3 regions of the Luteimonas sp. A611 genome follow, and region 3 is predicted to be linked to each of the others. Evidence: riboswitches for the same ligand, from Rfam matches in the RefSeq annotation. Region 3 holds a riboswitch; each other region holds the start of a gene.
The links. Region 3 has a riboswitch for cobalamin ahead of metE (5-methyltetrahydropteroyltriglutamate--homocysteine S-methyltransferase). Riboswitches for the same ligand answer to the same signal wherever they lie in the genome.
Positions count from the first base shown of each region.

Region 1 (5,793 bases), on a different contig from region 3:
ATAGAAGTTGATGCCCTCCAGGATCGAGGACTGGACCAGCGCGCGCAGCAGGGTCTCGGCGGTCTTTTCCCGCATGAAGTCGTCGTACGAGGCCATGATCGGCGCGTTGCGCGCGATGATTGTCGGATGCGTCCGTGCGAGCTCGAACACCCGGTTCTGGTTGGCCAGGTCGGTGATCGAGGCCAGCACGTAGCTGTAGCTTTCGTTGTGGATCACTTCCTGCTGGCCGATGATCGCGGCGTTGGCGTGCGCGGCCGGGTCGGTGATGTACTCGGCGACGTTGTAGATGAAGCGTGTCTGCGGCGAGTCGAGCGTGGCCAGCAGGCCGATGATCGAGTCGTAAGCGTTCTTCTCGCGCGCCGACAGCTCCCCGTACTGGCGCGCGTCGCTCTTCATGTCGACCTCGTCCGGAATCCAGAAGTTGGTCGAGAGCTCCTTGTAGGCGCGGTAGAACGACGGATAAGGAATGTCGTTCCAATTGAGGATGCCGGAGGTCTTGCCGTTGATGATCCCGGTGGAACGGTTGGGATGGCGTGGCTCGAGGATGCGGATGCGCTCGAGTGGCGTGGAGGTGCGGGGGGCTGCTGTGGACATGGTGCTATCTCGTCGGTTGTTGTTGCTCCCTCCCCCGCTTGCGGGGGAGGGTTGGGGTGGGGGCGAGCCGGTCGCTTCGAATGCCCCCAATCCGCCTTCGGCACCTTCCCCCGCAAGCGGGGGAAGGGAGATCAGCGCGTCAGCTCGAACACCATTCGCATTCGGTAATGTCGATATCGTTCGAACGCACGTAGTAGGTGGTTTTCAGCCCTTCGCGCCAGGCGCTCATGTGCAGCTCGAGCAGGGTGCTGGCGCGGATGGTCGAGGGCACGTACAGGTTGAAGCTGATCGCCTGGTCGACATGCCGCTGGCGGCGCGCGTTCTGGCGCACGCTGGCGAACTGGTCGAGCTTGTACGCGCCCTTCTCGTAGTACGGCCAGGTCTCCAGCGACAGGCCCGGTGCGGCGACCGGACGCCGGTAGTCCTTCTTCTCCTCGTAGTAGAACGCGGAGTAGATCGGGTCGATCGAGGCGGTGGAGCCGGCGATCTGCGCGGTCGACATGTTCGGCGCGACCGCCAGCAGCCAGCCGTTGCGCAGCCCGTTCACGCCGACCTGCGCGGCCAGGTCCAGCCACTGCGGACTGTGGTAGCCGCGGTCGCGGAAGTAGGCGCCGGTGTGCCAGTCGCTGCCGGTGAACACCGGGTAGGTGCCCTTCTCCTTCGCCAGCGCCATGCTGGCCTGGATGGTCAGGTAGTTGATCCGCTCGTAGAGCGTGTCGCTGAAGTCCTCGGCCGCGGGTTCGTTCCAGTGGATGCCCTTGCGCGCCAGCAGGTGGTGCCAGCCGAAGGTGCCCAGGCCGATCGCGCGGTACTTGCGGTTGGTGATCGTGGCCTGCGGCACCGGCAACGCGTTGAGGTCGATCACGTTGTCGAGCATGCGCACCTGGATCGGGACCAGGCGTTCGAGCACGTCGGTGATCAGGTCGCCCTGGTCTTCGGCCGGCAGCACGGCGCGCCCGAGGTTGATCGAGGACAGGTTGCAGACCACGAAGTCGCCGGCCTGACGCGTGGTCACGATCTGGTTGCCGGAAATGATCTCCTGCATGAGCCGGGTCGCGCTCATGTTCTGCAGGATCTCGGTGCACAGGTTGGACGAGTACACCATGCCCGCATGCTTGTTCGGGTTCTTCCGGTTGACCTCGTCGCGGTAGAACATGAACGGGTTGCCGGTCTCCAGCTGCGACACCATGATCCGCTTGAACAGGTCGATCGCCTTGACCGTCCTGCGGCCGATGCGCTCGTCGTTGACCACCTCCTCGTACTTCTGCCGGAAGCTGCCCTCGCCCCTCGATTCGTCGTAGAAGTCCTGCAGGTACCAGCCCCTGAGCCGCTTCACCTCGTGCGGGTCGAACAGGTACCAGTCGCCGCGGCGTTCCACCGCCTCCATGAACAGGTCGGGGATGCAGACCGAGGTGAACACGTCGTGCGCGCGCAGGCGCTGGTCGCCGTTGTTGAGGCGCAGGTCGAGGAAGGCCTCGATATCGCGGTGCCAGATGTCGAGGTACACCGCGACCGCGCCCTTGCGCTGGCCCAGCTGGTCCACCGATACGGCGGTGTTGTTGAGCTGCTTGATCCACGGCACCACGCCGCCGGACGAATTGGGCACGCCGCGGATCGCCGATCCCGACGAGCGCACGAAGCCCATGTAGGCGCCGACGCCACCACCGCCCTTGGACACGCGCGCGATGTCGGTATTGGAATCGAAGATGCCCTGCAGCGAATCGTCCACCGTGTCGATGAAGCAGCTCGACAGCTGCCCGCCCACCTTGCCCGCGTTCTGCAGCGTCGGCGTGGCCACGGTCATGTACAGGTTCGACAGCGCCCAGTAGGCCTCGCCCACCAGCTGCATGCGCCGCCCGCGCGGCCGCTCGTCCTGCATCAGGTACAGCGCGATGGTCAGCCAGCGCTCCTGCGGCAGTTCGTACACGTTGCGCGCGTGATCGGTGGCCAGGTAGCGCGTGGCCAGCAGGTACAGGCCGTTGTAGGCCAGTAGCCTGTCGCGCCCGGGATCGATCATCTTGCCGGCCTCGATCAACTCTTCCTTGGAGTAGGCGCGCAGGATGTCGTTGGAATAGATGTTGCGGTCGGCCAGCGATTCCTGCAGGCCGACATAGGAGCCGTACTTCTGTTCGACGTCGTAGAAGCGGTTGCGGCCGGCGCGCTTGTACAGGCGATGCAGGTACAGGCGTGCGGCGAACATCTCCCATTCCGGTGCGGCCACGTCGACGCGTGCCTCGGCCTCGCGGATCAGGTGGTCGACCAGATCGTCGGCGTTCACCGCGTCCTTGCGCTCGACGAAGCCCAGCACGCTGCGCTTGTAGTCGGCGATGTCCAGCTGCGGGAACTCGGCGTGGACGCGGTCGATGGCGCGCTCCAGGCGGGCGCGGTCGAAGGGGATGCGGCGGTTGCCGGCTTCCTTGGTGATCCAGGTGGATGCCGCGACGGCGACGGCCGCGGTGTCGGCGCGGCCCGGATCGGCGCCGGGCGCGGGCACGATGTCGTCGCGCGCGTCCGCAATGTCGTGGTCACGGCCCGGCGAGGGCGCGTCGGAGCCGGTGGCGCCGGCGCGCGTTGCGACCGCGATGTCGCCGCGGGTGTCGTGGTGTTGGCTCATGCGTCCTCCATGCGTGGCGCACGGCCGGCCTGTCCCTCGCAGGCGAGCGTGGCGTTGGAGGCAGGGTGGACAGGCGGCGTCGCAGAATCCGGGACTGCGCATGGCGCGGCCCGAACTGCTCCACCAGCCATCTCCCCCCGGAGATTCCGCGGCCGGCACCGCGCGGCGTGCATGCGCGCGGCTGTCGGCAGGTCTTCGGACTCACGGGCCCGGACGCCGTGGCGTCCACCTCCCCCGCCGCTTCCCGGAGCGCAGGCTCCAGTGCTGGTGGCGGGTTCGTTCCCGATTACCGCTGCGGGGCAGTGCCGGACTGGCCGAGCCTTGCGGGCTGGCGTCACCGGCTTCCCTTTTCATCCCCGCACCAGGTGCGGAGAACCGACAGGGCACAAGATAGTGTGGTCGGGTTTTGCGGTCAACCGAAAATGTTGTGGTCTGTGGAACCGACGACCGCCGCGCGCGAACGTCCACGCCTGCCCCGACACGGCCACCCGTGCGCCCTCCACCGAATGCGTGAGATGCGCAGTCGGCCTCCACGTCGGCCAGCCGCGCCCTTCGCGCACCGAATCCGAAACGTCGCGAAGCCTGGCGACTCCCGACAGATGCGCGTCTGTGTGCGCGCCGTGCCTGCATTCACCCCGCTTGGCCTGAATGCGACGGCATCCGGCCCCCGCGACGCAACTGGTTCCCATTGCCGCGCGCATATTCGAAGTGTCGGCGCCTCCCCTGCGACCTGCAGGGCCGGGCTGGCCGGAACACATGGGGAGACAGACATGCAGAACCGTTTCGGATACGACGTTGTCGCGCACGGCTGCCGGCGCCTGCGCCTGGCCGTCGCCATCGCGCTGGCGAGCAGCGCCGGCCTGGCCGCTGCCGCACCGCAGGACACGCAGCAGCAGGACACCGCGGCTGCAGAGGGCGCCATCGAACTCGACCGCGTGATCGTCACCGCCGCCAAGCGCGAGCAGTCGGTGCGCGAAGTGCCGGCGTCGGTGTCGGCGGTCACCCAGCAGCAGCTGCAGGACCTGGGCGCGCAGTCGCTGGCCGACTACGTGCAGAAGACGCCGGGCGTGGTCTTCAACAGCTACCAGCCGGGCGTCTCGCACGTGGTGGTGCGCGGCATCTCCACCAGCGCCGGCAATCCGCAGGGCCAGCCGACCACCGGCTATTTCCTCAACGACGTGCCGCTGATCGAGCCGGGCTGGACCATCGCGATCCCCGACATCGACGCCTTCGACCTCAACCGGGTGGAAGTGCTGCGCGGCCCGCAGGGCTCGCTGTTCGGCTCGGCCTCGATGGGCGGGGCGATCAACTACATCGCCAACACCGCCGATGCCTCCGGCTTCGATGCTGCGGTCGAGGCCGGACTGTCGTCGACGCGCAACGCCGATATCGGCTACACGCTCAAGGGCATGGTCAACGTGCCGGTGAAGCAGGACGTGTTCGCGATCCGCGCCGTGGCGCAGCAGCGCAGCGCGCCGGGCTACATCGACAACCTCGGCACCGGCGAGGACGGCGCCAACGACCTGTCCGTCTCCGGCGGCCGCCTGTCGATGGTGCTGACCCCGAGCGAGGCCACCACGCTGACCTGGCTGAGCCTGCTGCAGACCATCGATTCGGACGACAACGCCTACCGCATCCCGGAACTCGGTGACCTGGTGCGCTACACCTCCACGCCCGAGTTCACCGAGACCGACATCGAATTGCACAGCCTGCGCTGGGACCAGGACCTGGGCTGGGGCACGCTGACCGCGCTGGCCTCGCGCCAGCAGAAATCGCAGGACTGGCGTTTCGACCTCACGCCCTACCTGGACTTCTACAACGCCGACCTGGGCACCGATTCGGCCGGCCCGCTGTTCGTCAACAGCGGCGGCGAAAGCACCGGCAACAGCTACGAGCTGCGCCTGGCCTCGGCCGACAACGACCGCTTCGAGTGGCTGCTGGGCGCGATGGTGTTCGACACCGAGAAACACCTGTACGAGCAGCTGGGCGCGCCGGGCTTCGCCGCGCAGCTCGATGGCTCCACCAACCCGCGCTTCGGACCGGGCACCGGCGCGGTGGTCTCGCCCGACGGCGATGTGTTCAACGCCTTCTATTCGAAGGTCACCGGCAAGGAGCAGGCGCTGTTCGGCGAAGCCTCGATCCACCTCAATCCGCAGTGGACGCTGGGACTGGGCGGACGTGCCTTCAAGACCCAGGTGCGGGTGGTCGACACCACCTCGGGCGTCGACGTATATCCGCTGCCGTCGGCGCAGACCGCCGACGACAACACCGAGGAGAGCGGCTTCCAGCCCAAGGTCTCGCTGCGCTACCGGCCCAGCGACCGCTTCATGGTCTATGCGCTGCGTTCGGAGGGCTTCCGGTTCGGCGTGCCCAACAACTCCTCGGTGACCCAGCACGACATCCCGGAAGGCTCGCGCAGCGACTCGCTGGTCAACCACGAGCTCGGCTTCCGCACCGACCTCGCCGGTGGCCGCCTGCTGCTCGACGCCACGGTGTTCCACATCGACTGGAGCGACATCCAGCTGCGCCTGCAGACGCCCGAACCGGTGGTCAACTACGCGGGCAACGGCGGCAAGGCCTCGAGC
Region 1 is NZ_JBSVRP010000003.1:324,454-330,246, reverse strand. It holds gene ACW5EG_RS14650 (ribonucleotide-diphosphate reductase subunit beta) at 1-594, opposite strand, end outside; gene ACW5EG_RS14645 (ribonucleoside-diphosphate reductase subunit alpha) at 734-3,208, opposite strand; cobalamin riboswitch at 3,377-3,603, opposite strand; gene ACW5EG_RS14640 (TonB-dependent receptor) at 3,979-5,793, shown strand, end outside.
Region 1: linked by a shared signal. The riboswitch ahead of ACW5EG_RS14645 (ribonucleoside-diphosphate reductase subunit alpha) and the one ahead of metE (5-methyltetrahydropteroyltriglutamate--homocysteine S-methyltransferase) in region 3 are both predicted to bind cobalamin.

Region 2 (5,793 bases), on a different contig from region 3:
GCTGATCGCCAAGGGGCCGGGCGCGGCTTCGCGCTTCTCGATGGGCACCGTGATCGCCTCGGGCATGACCATCGGCACGATGTTCACCCTGTTCGTGCTGCCGGCGTACTACCTGTACCTGGCGCGCGACCATGCGCGCGACCGGGGCCGTGAGAACGCGGCCGAAGCGGATGACGCACCGGAGGCGCCGCAGCCGCAGCACGGTTGAGGGACGCGCTCGCCGGTTGCCCCCACCCCAGCCCTCCCCCGCGGGCGGGGGAGGGAGTTAAAACAGGCCTTCGCGCCTGAACCGACCTGCCGACTGCCCTGCTCCCTCCCCCGCGTGCGGGGGAGGGTTGGGGTGGGGGGCAGGCCGCAGCCGCTCACTCCGGCAGCACCAGCTCCTTCGCCGCAACAGCACCATCGCCACCCACCGCATGCCGCAGCACGCCCATGCACGGCGCGGGCAGCGCCTCGCGCAACAGCGCCAGGTAATCGTCGACGCGATCGAATGCCGGATCGACGCGGTTGCCGATCCACCCCGCCAGCCGGCAACCGTCTGCTTCGATCGCCTTCGCAGTCAGACGTGCATGGCTGAGGCAGCCCAGCCGCAGCCCCACCACCAGCATCACCTGCCCGCCCACCGCGCGCGCCATCGCCGATTGCTCCAGGCCATCGCCCATCGGCGCCAGCCAGCCGCCGGCACCCTCGACCACCACTGCATCGGCGCTGGCCGACAAGCGCGCGAACGCATCCAGCAGCGGCGGCAGCGTCACCACGATGCCCGCATCGCGCGCGGCAAGCTGCGGCGCGGTGGCAACCGGCAGTGCGAACGGATTCACGTCGGCGTAGTCCGGCACTGGATCACTCGCGGCCCGCAGCGCGAGCGCATCTTCGTTCTGCCAGCCATCGGCGCCATGTTCGCAGCCGCTGGCCACCGGCTTCATCCCGACCGCACGCAGCCCGCGCGCGCGCAACGCATGCAGCAGCGCCACCGACGCGAAGGTCTTGCCCACGCCGGTGTCGGTGCCGGTGACGAACCAGGCCTGGCTCACCGCGCGCCCCCGTCCTTCCGTTTCGACGTCCGCAGCGCGCGTATGCACAGGCAGGCCGCGGCGCGTTCTGGACCGTGTTTCATCCGTCCTCCGGAGGGGTCGTGCACGCGCTGCTACACTGCCCGCATGTTCACTGCAGCAAGTCTAAGCGGCGACAAGCCGCAGCAGTACGCCCAGCTCGCACAACAGGCACGCGCGCTGCTGCATGGCGAACACGACCGCATCGCCAACGCCGCCAACCTGTCCGCGCTGGTCTACCACGCGCTGCCCGGGCTGAACTGGGTCGGCTTCTATTTCCATGACGGCACCGAGCTGGTGGTCGGCCCGTTCCAGGGCTTGCCCGCCTGCGTGCGCATCCCGCTCGACAAGGGCGTGTGCGGCGCGGCCGCAAGCAGCCGCCAGACCCAGCGGATCGACGACGTGCACGCCTTCCCCGGCCACATCGCCTGCGACTCCGCGTCGCGATCGGAGCTGGTGGTGCCGCTGCTGCACGGAGACACGCTGGTTGGCGTGTTCGACATCGACAGTCCGGAGCCGGCCCGTTTCGACGTTGAAGATCAGGAAGGGCTGGAAGCCATCGCCCGCATCTGGGTCGAATCCCTGTCATGAATGCACCGCTGAAGATGCGCAACATCGGTCCGAAATCCGCCGCCTGGCTGCGCCAGGTGGGGCTGCGTACCGAGCAGGACCTGGTCGGCGCCGGTCCGGTGGACGCCTTCATGCGCGTGCGCCGCGCCGGCTTCAAGCCCAGCCTCAACCTGCTCTATGCACTCGAAGGCGCGCTGCGCGATTGCCACTGGCAGGAAGTGCCGGAGCAACGCCGCGTGGAGCTGGTGGCCGCAGTCGAGGCCGCAACGGCCGAGCTGCCGCTGCCGCGCGGGCGTCCTGCCGCCGCGCCGGTGACCACCACCCACCATCAGGAAGAAACCCCGTCCGCCTCGTTCGGCTTCCTCGACGAGCCCGACCGCGGCGGCGACCGCGACTGAGCCACCTGCGCGCGTCGCAGCACGCGCCGCCGCACGCACCCTTCCCGTACAATGCCGCCAGCTCCAGGGTGGCCCGCGGATCTTCGTCCAAGGGCTGAAACGGGAAGCCGGTGACGCCGTCGTCGCAACGCGACGCGGTCATCCCGGCACTGCCCCCGCAACGGTAAGCGAGTACGGCCGCCGCATCCGCCACTGTGCACACGCATGGGAAGGCGCGGCGACCGGGGCACACCTGCCCCAACCCGCGAGTCCGGAGACCGGCCCTGGAGTCCACTGGTTGCGATGCGGAGGGCGTCGCGGCGTGCCGTGCGCCGTCGTGTGCCCGTCCGCCATCTCTCCGCGCGCAACTCCATGCCATGCAAGGCGCGCGGGGCGCGCGATGGAGCCGATGCGATGTTGAACCGTTGTTCCCTTTCCCTGATCTCCGCGGCGGTGGCCGCGGCCCTGCCCATCGTGGCACTGGCCCAGTCGGCCACCGACCTCGACGAAGTGGTGGTCACCGGCACCCGCACCGAGGTGGCCCTGGCCGAAAGCCTGGTGCCCGCCCAGGTGATCGACCGCGCGCAGATCGAGCGCAGCCAGGCGCGCGACCTGATCGGCCTGTTGCGCGGGCGCGCCGGCATCGACGTCGGCAACACCGGCGGCCGCGGCAAGCTCAGCAGCCTGTACCTGCGCGGCGCCGAGTCCGACCACGTGCTGGTGCTGGTCGACGGCATCAAGATGAACTCGGCCACCGCCGGCATGCCCGCGATCCAGGACCTGCCGCTGGCGCAGATCGAGCGCATCGAGATCATTCGCGGCCCGCGCTCGAGCCTGTACGGCTCCGAGGCGATCGGCGGCGTGATCCAGATCTTCACCCGGCGCGCGCAAACGCAGGGTTTGGCGCCAAGCCTCACCCTCGGAATGGGCAGCCACGGCAGCCGCGAGCTGGGCGGCGGCTTCGACCTGCGCGGCGCGCGCGGCTGGCTCGGCGTGCACGGCGCCTACGATTCCACCGACGGCTTCAACGCCTGCCGCGGCTCGGGCGCGCTGTTCCAGGGCTGCTTCGCCGACGAACCCGACGACGACGGCTATCGCAACGTCTCGCTGGGCCTGCGCGGTGGAGTGCAGATGGGCGAGGCGTTCGAGCTGGAGGGCAGCTTCCTGCAGGCCGATGGCGACACCGAGTTCGACGGCTCCTGGACCAACCGCTCCGAGGTGCGCCAGCAGGTCAGTGCGCTGCAGCTGCGGCATGCGCCGCAGGGCGGGCGACTGGAACTCACTGCGGCCCTGGGACGCAGCCAGGATCGCTCCGACGACTACCAGGCCGAGGAGCTCCGCAGCGCCTTCGTCACCCGCCGCGACAGCGCTTCGCTCCAGGGCGACCTGCAGCTCCGCCCCGGCCATCTGCTGACCGCGGGCGTCGACCATCTGGACGACCAGGTCGACAGCCTGGTCCCCTATACCGTCGATGCCCGTGACAACACCGGCGTGTTCCTCGCCTACGACGGTCGCGTCGGCAGGCAGCGGCTGCAGGCCAGCGTACGCAACGACGACAACGCGCAGTTCGGCAACCATCTCACCGGCAGCCTCGGCTGGGGCACGGCGCTGGGCAACGGCCTGCGGTTGTCTGCCAATGCGGCCACTGGCTTCAAGGCGCCGACCTTCAACGACCTCTACTACCCCGGCTCCGAAAGCCCTTGGCTGCAGCCGGAAACCTCGCGCAGCCTCAACCTCGGCCTGTCGCGCACCGCGGCCGGCCACCGCTGGTCGCTGGACGTGTACGAGAGCCGCATCGACGACCTGATCGTGTTCGTGTACCCGCCGCCGGACTTCCTCGGCGTGGGCAGCAACATCGACCAGGCGCGCATCCGCGGCGCCGAATTCACCGTCGACACCGCGTGGGCAGGCTTCGACCTGTCGGCCCAGCTCAGCCACACCGATCCGCGCGACCGCAGCGGCAGCGCCAACCACGACCGGCTGCTTGCGCGGCGCGCGCGCACCACCGGCCGCATCGACATCGACCGCGACTTCGGCCCCCTGCGCGCGGGCCTGAGCGTGCAGGGCGCCGGCGCGCGCTACGACGATGCTGCCAACCGCGTGCGCCTGGGCGGCCACGCGACCACCGACCTGCGCCTGGAGTACGACCTCGGTCGCGACTGGAGCCTCGCCGCGCGCGCCAGCAACCTGTTCGACCGCCAGTACGAGTCGGTGGCCTGGTACTACCAGCCCGGGCGCGAGTACCAGCTCACCCTGCGCTGGCGGCCCGCGCCGCGCTGAGCCCTTGCACTGGCCCCGCCCATCGCGCGCCTGGTGCCCGCGGTGGGCGCGGTCAGTGCAGCACGGTCCCGCCGGGGGCGGAGAGCATGCGCGGGTCGCGCAGCGCGCGTACGCCCTGCAGCACCGCGACCAGCTCGCGGTAGCTGGCGGCCAGGCGCGCGAACAGCTCGGCATAGGCGTCGCGCCCTGCTTCGGCCACGCCCTGGTAGGCGCCGCGCCCCAGGTCGACGAAATAGTCCACGCTCACCCGGCGCCGCTTCGCCAGCGCCGGGAACAGCCCGGCCACCAGCAGGCAGCGGTCGCCCACGTCGCGCAGCGCATCCGCGCGCGCGCTGCCCGTCTGCTGCTGGGCGTCCAGCCATTCCAGCGCCTGGATCCGCGCCAGCAGCCGCTCGTCTCGCTGGTGGCGCAGCAGCACGAACACCAGATAGCTTTCCTGCGACTCGTCGAGTGCGCGACCGCCGCCCTCGCAGGCCTCACGGATCGCCGATTGCCACAGTTCGGCCGCGGCCCCCTGTCGGATATCGCCCACGCCAGTCCTCCGGTTGCACGCGCCGAGACTAGCGCCGGCGCGCGCGGAGGTGTTGTCAGCAGTCGGGTCGCGCTGCTGCCAGCACGAACGCCTCGCCGGGCTGCAGCAGCGCGCGCAGGTCGCCGACCACGCGCCAGGCGCCGGCGCCATCGAGGTCGAAGTCGCGCCGGTAGCCATAGTCGACCAGGGCCAGCGGCATCGCCGCGGCCGCGGCAGCGTCTGCGTCGGTGCGCGAATCGCCGACCATCAGGCACTGCTCCGCTGCCAGGCCAAAGCCCTCGGCGATGTGCAGCAGCGGGCGCGCATCGGGCTTGCGCTCGGGCAGGGTGTCGCCGCCGACGATGGCCTGGAAACAGTCTTCCCAGCCGAGCGCCTCGAGCAATGGCGCGATGAAGCGCGCCGGCTTGTTGGTGCAAAGGGCGATGGGCACGCCCCGTGCCTGCAGCGCCTGCAGCGCTTCGGCGGCGCCCGGATAGGCCACGGCCTGGCGCGGCAGCGATTCCCCGTAATGCCGCATCAGCAGCGCATACGCCGCCTCGAAGCCGTCGCCGTCCGGCAGCGTCGCACCGGCGTGGTCGAGCGCGCGGCGCAGCAGCAGGCGCGCGCCATCGCCGATCCAGCTGCGCTCGGTGGACTCGTCCTGCGCGGCGTGGCCCAGCGCCAGCAGCGTGCGGTTGACCGCCTCGGCAATGCCGACGGCGCTGTCGATCAGGGTGCCGTCCAGGTCGAACAGCACGGCGCGGAACGGAAATGTCATCGGTCGACCATCGGCAGGGGGCCGGCCAGTGTATCGGCCTCGCGCAACCGGCTCAGGCGCAGGTCGCGGCCTCGAACAACTGCGCCTGCACCGCGCGCTCTTCCGGATCGTGGAAATTCGACAGGCCCACGCCCACCAGCCGGTAGCGGGTGGCCTGCGGCAGCGCCACCCGCGCCAGCAGCGACAGCGCGATCGCGCTGAACGCATCCAGCGTCGCCGGTGGCG
Region 2 is NZ_JBSVRP010000003.1:27,839-33,631, forward strand. It holds gene ACW5EG_RS13390 (efflux RND transporter permease subunit) at 1-208, shown strand, start outside; gene bioD (dethiobiotin synthase) at 363-1,034, opposite strand; gene ACW5EG_RS13400 (GAF domain-containing protein) at 1,161-1,643, shown strand; gene ACW5EG_RS13405 (TfoX/Sxy family protein) at 1,640-2,020, shown strand; cobalamin riboswitch at 2,070-2,300, shown strand; gene ACW5EG_RS13410 (TonB-dependent receptor domain-containing protein) at 2,414-4,279, shown strand; gene ACW5EG_RS13415 (hypothetical protein) at 4,332-4,811, opposite strand; gene gph (phosphoglycolate phosphatase) at 4,867-5,568, opposite strand; gene dinB (DNA polymerase IV) at 5,621-5,793, opposite strand, start outside.
Region 2: linked by a shared signal. The riboswitch ahead of ACW5EG_RS13410 (TonB-dependent receptor domain-containing protein) and the one ahead of metE (5-methyltetrahydropteroyltriglutamate--homocysteine S-methyltransferase) in region 3 are both predicted to bind cobalamin.

Region 3 (5,793 bases):
GGCGCTTGCGGCTCGGCCACCCCTGGCCGACTTCGCGCCGGCACGACAGCCGCTGGAGCGGCTGGTGCGCGACATCCTGGAGCGCGATCTGGCGTCGTCTCCCACGCCAGCGGCTCATGCGGTCGGGGATTCCCTGGCACAGGCGGAACGGCTGCTGCGGGAGTGGTCCATCAGCGCCGCCGAATCGCGTCGGCTCGGGCCGATGCCGCTGTACCGTGACTGGTGGACCGGTGAACTGCGCACGACCGGCGGCGCCACCGCCCACCTCGTCGACGGCGCGCCGTCCGCGGTCGACGACGACCGGCCGGTGCGCAGCGCGCGGATGGAGCGCCGGCCCGAAGGGCGCGATGCGGTCGAGGACGAGGACAAGCCAGGCGAGCCCGGCGTGTGGATGATCCAGCAGGACGCCCCGCACGAGGTCGCCGAGGATCCCTTCGGCCTGCAGCGACCGGTCGATCGCGACGACGAGACCAGCGCCGACGAATACGGCGACATGCTCTCGGAGCTGGCATCGACGCGCATGATCGCCGCGCCCGACCCGCCGCGCGAAGTGCTGCTGTCGGACGACCCGCCGGCCAGTCGCGCAATACTCGAGTTCAAGGGCGACGGCGAAGGCGACGCGCGCTTCCGCTATCCCGAATGGAATCATGCGGACGCGTCCTACATCGAACACGGCACCACGGTGCGCCTGATCGCGCCGGTGCACGGCGATCCCGCGTGGATCGACGCCACGCTCGCCCGCCACCGCTCACACCTGGACGGCATTCGCCGCCAGTTCGAGGCGTTGCGGCCCGAACGCGTGCGCCTGCGCCGGCAGAGCGACGGCGAGGACATCGACATCGACGCCTGCGTGGAAGGCCGCGCCGACCTGCGCGCGGGCGGCTTCCTGCGCGAAGGGTTGTACGAGGCACGGCGGCCGGGCCGGCGCAGCATCGCGGTCTGCCTGCTGGTCGATGCCAGCGGCTCCACCGACGGTTTCATCGGCGATCGCCGGCGCGTCATCGACGTCGAACGCGAGGCGCTGCTGCTGGTGTGCATGGCCCTGCAGGGCCTGGGCGAACCGTTCTGCGTGATGTCGTTTTCAGGCGAAGGCCCGCACGGCGTGATCATGCGCATGCTCAAGGACTTCGACGAGCCGTACGGGCAGGAAGTGGCGCTGCGCATCGCCGGTCTTGAACCGGAAAACTACACCCGCGCCGGCGCCGCCATCCGCCATGCGACGGCGTTGCTGATGCGCCAACCCGCCGAGCATCGCCTGCTGCTGATGCTGTCGGACGGCAAGCCCAACGACGCCGACCGCTACGACGGCCTGTTCGGCGTCGAGGACATGCGCCAGTCGGTCACCGAAGCGCGGCTGCAGGGCGTCTTCCCGTTCTGCCTGACGGTGGACCTGCAGGCCCCGGGCTACCTGCCCAAGGTATTCGGACCGGGCCACTACGCCCTGTTGTCGACGCCCGAGCGCCTGCCGCTGGTGCTGCTGGACTGGACCAAGCGCCTGCTGGCGCGATGACGGCAGTCGCGCACGCGTTCCATGCCTGGCCGATCAGGTTGCTGCGCCAACGCCCCCGGCGGCCTCCGGTCCCGGCTGCCGTTCCGCAGCTTCCGGCGGCGGTCGCTCCAGGCAGGCGGCCCCACTGATGATTGACCGGGCACGTGCAGCGGGGTAACGTTGCGCCCGCCGAAGGTATATATCTCTCTATTGCGATAGAGAGATATATTTAATTGGGAAGTCCGGTGCGGGCCTTCGGGGCCCCATTCCGGCGCTGCCCCGCAGCGGTGTGTGGAAACGACCCTCGCCACAAGCACTGGTCCTGGCGGACCGGGAAGCGGCGGGCAGTAGGTGGACGGCTTCGGCCGGCCGGGTCCACGAGCCCGAAGACCTGCCTCGGCCAGGGAGCGATCCCTGTCTGACCTGGCGCCCGAAGGGTGCGCGGGAAGCCCATGCCCGACCTGGCATGGAAGTCCGCGCATGTCCGACGGCACCGGTTCGCCCGAGGGGGCGAAGGTCGCTGGCGTGGGCGCCTGCCGTGTCGTGGGGAGCCTGCGCGGTTCCTTCGTTCTTCGTTCACTCCGAATCGAGGACAAGCACGATGACCACCGTGACAAACCTGGGATTTCCCCGCATCGGCGCCAGGCGCGAGCTCAAGCGCGCGGTCGAGGCATTCTGGCGGGGCGATACGTCCGCCGCGGAATTGCAGGACCAGGCGCAGGCGCTGCGCCTTCGCCACTGGCAGCTGCAGCATGCCGCAGGCGCGGACACCGTGCCCTGCAACGATTTTTCGCTCTACGACCACGTGCTGGACACCGCGTTCCTGTTCGACGCGATTCCCGCCCGCTACCGCGCGCTGGCCGACGCCGACCCGCTCCAGGCCTACTTCGCGATGGCGCGGGGCCTGCAGACGGAGGACTTGGACCTGCCGGCGCTGGAAATGACCAAGTGGTTCGACACCAACTACCACTACCTGGTGCCCGAACTCGAGGCCGGGCAGACCTTCCGCCTGCGTGGCGACAAGCCCATTGCAGAGTTCCTGGAAGCGAAGGCGGCCGGAGCGAAGGCGCGCCCTGTCCTGCTCGGCCCGGCGAGCTTCCTGCTGCTGTCCAAATCTGTCGATGGCGGCGACCGGCTGGAGCTGCTGCCCGACCTGGTTGCCGCATATGCCGACCTGCTCGGAAAGCTGCGCGAGGCCGGCGCCGAATGGGTGCAGATCGACGAGCCCTGCCTGGCGCTCGACCAGGACGCATCGGAGCAGGCCGCCTATCGCCACACTTATGCCACGCTGGCACGGGTGTCGCGGCCGCGGCTGCTGCTGGCGACGTGCTTCGGCGCGCTGGGCGACAACCTGGTGACGGCGTGCTCGCTGTCCGTCGAGGGCCTGCACGTCGACCTGGTCCGCGCACCGGAGCAGCTTGACGCGGTACTGGACGCTTGGCCAGCCGACCGCGTGCTGTCGCTGGGCCTCGTGGACGGGCGCAACGTCTGGCGCACGGACCTGGACCAGGCACTGGCGCTGGCGCGGCGCGCCCACGACCGGCGCGGCGGCGAACGACTGCAGGTCGCCCCGTCCTGCTCGCTGCTGCACAGCCCGCTCGACGTGACGCTGGAACGTTCGCTGCCTGCCGACCTCCACAGGTGGCTTGCATTCGCGCGGCAGAAGCTCGAGGAGCTGCGCGTGCTGGCCGATGCGCTGAACGGGCTGGTGTCGGCCGACTCGTCGCTGGCGCTGGCGCGCGAGCGGATCGAAGCCAGACGGCGATCGCCCCGGGTCCACAGGCCGGAGGTTGCCGATCGTGTCGCAGCGATGGGCGCGGCCGTGGACAGGCGCAGCTCACCCTACGTCCAGCGCAGGGTCGCACAGCGACAGCGCTTCGGCCTGCCCCTGTTCCCCACCACCACAATCGGCTCGTTCCCGCAGACCAAGCAGGTGCGCGATGCACGGGCCGGGCTGCGATCGGGGCGCTTGAGCGAATCGGACTACGACGCCTTCATAGCGCTTGAAACCGAGCGCTGCGTGCGGGTGCAGGAGGAGATCGGCCTGGACGTGCTGGTGCACGGCGGGTTCGAACGCAACGACATGGTCGAATACTTCGGCGAGCAGCTCGACGGCTTTGCATTCACCGGCAGCGGCTGGGTGCAGAGCTACGGCTCGCGCTGCGTGAAGCCGCCGATCATCTTCGGCGATGTCAGCCGGCCGGCGCCGATGACGGTGCGCTGGTCGCGCCATGCGCAGTCGCTGACCGACAGGCCGATGAAGGGCATGCTGACCGGACCGGTGACGGTGCTGCAGTGGTCGTTCGTGCGCGACGACCAGCCGCGTGCGCAGACCTGCCAGCAGATCGCGCTGGCCCTGCGCGACGAGGTGCTGGACCTGGAGGCTGCCGGGATCGGCATCATCCAGGTCGACGAACCTGCCCTGCGCGAAGGCCTCCCGCTGCGTCGCGCGGAGTGGCAGGAATACCTCGACTGGGCAGTGCGGTGCTTCCGCATCACCGCATCGGGCGTGGAGGACGAGACCCAGATCCACACGCACATGTGCTACTCGGAGTTCAACGACATCATCGAGGCGGTGGCGGCGATGGACGCGGACGTGATCTCCATCGAAACATCGCGCTCGCGCATGGAGCTTCTGGACGCGTTCGTGAAGTTCCGCTACCCCAACGAGATCGGGCCTGGTGTCTACGACATCCACTCGCCGCGCGTGCCCGACCATGCCGAGATGGGCAGGTTGCTGGCCAAGGCGAAGGCAGTGCTCGCGCCCGAGCAGATCTGGGTCAACCCCGACTGTGGCCTGAAAACGCGTGGCTGGCGGGAAGCCCGCGCCGCGCTTGAAGCCATGGTGGAGGCGGCGCGGAGACTGCGCGCGGAGGTCGTAGCCGCGTGAGCGGACGGCGCGCCGCCAACGACCCGGCGGCGGCGCGCCGCTGCTTTCCCGGCCTGCGACGTGCCGGGGCACGTGCCTATACTGGCGCCCGCATGAACCGGTCGACGCCCTTCTCCAGGCACATGGCGCTGCTCGCCCTCGTGGCCATGCTGCTGCCGTGGCCGCGCCGGCCGTCAGCCGCGTGCTGGCCGCCTCGATGCCGGATGGCGCACTGATCCTGATGGAAATGTGCACCAAGGCGGGCATGAAGCTGATCGACGTCTCGCCCTTCGTGGGCGACGTGGAGCAGCCTGCGAACCTGCCGTCGGCGGACGACGATGCCTGCGGCTATTGCGCGCTCACCACGCCGGCACCGCTGGTGCTGGCGCTTTTGTTCGCGCTGCTGTTGTGGGCGGCGCAACTGCCTGCATTGCGAGGCTGCACGCGGATCGCGAGGCCGCTGCGCAACCTTCGCGGCCTTGGTTCGCAAGGCCCGCCGCTCCTGTCCTGAGCCACAAGCCATCCGCCCGCGCGACCTTCGCGTCGCGTCCTTGTGCCTTGGAGCCAACATGTCGATTCCCCTCTGCCCGGCGCCGCACGCGCGGCGCCTGTGCGCGGCCGTCCTGGTCGCGCTGTCCGTCTCCCTGCCCGCGTTCGCGGATCCTGCCCCGCCTGCCGGCGCCAAACCCCGGGCCACCACCCTCGATGCGATCGAAGTGCAGGGCACCCGCGACCCGCTGCACGCCGAGCGGGCGCTGACGCCCGGCGCGGTGACCGTCGTCGATGGCGAGACCTTCCAGCGCCGGTCTGTCGGCCACCTCGCCGACGCGCTGCGCTATGTGCCGGGCGTCTGGATCGAGAGCAGTACCGGTGGCGATGCCGTGTTCATCTCCAGCCGCGGCTCCAACCTCGACGCCACCGGCTATGACAGCAATGGCATCAAGCTGTTCCAGGACGGGCTGCCGGTCACCACGGCCGACGGCAACAACCACAACCGGTTCCTGGATCCGGTCGCGGCGCGCCATGTCGTGGTGGCCCGCGGCGCCAACGCGCTCACCCATGGCGCCAGCACGCTCGGCGGCGCGATCGATTTCATCTCGCCCACCGCGCGCAACAGCGCTCCACGGCAACTGGCCGCCACCGTTGGCAGCCACGGCGTGTGGCGCGGCCGGCTGACGGCCGGCGGCGTGTCGGGCGACCTCGATGCTGGAAGGCACCGGCCGCGACGGCTATCGCGGGCACAGCCGACAGGACCGCGCCGGCCTCTACGCCAATGCCGGCTGGCGCGCGACCCCGGCGCTGGATCTGCGCGTGTTCGCCACCTACCTGGACAGCGAGGAGGAACTCGCCGGCGGCCTGAGCCGCGCGCAGTTCGACGCCGACCGGTTCCAACCCAATCCCTCGGCCATCAGCGGCCATTACCAGCTCAACGTGC
Region 3 is NZ_JBSVRP010000001.1:2,167,077-2,172,869, forward strand. It holds gene ACW5EG_RS09695 (nitric oxide reductase activation protein NorD) at 1-1,510, shown strand, start outside; cobalamin riboswitch at 1,666-1,902, shown strand; gene metE (5-methyltetrahydropteroyltriglutamate--homocysteine S-methyltransferase) at 2,091-4,379, shown strand; gene ACW5EG_RS09705 (DUF2946 family protein) at 4,537-4,869, shown strand; partial or broken gene ACW5EG_RS09710 (TonB-dependent receptor plug domain-containing protein) at 4,928-5,383, shown strand; gene ACW5EG_RS09715 (TonB-dependent receptor domain-containing protein) at 5,562-5,793, shown strand, end outside.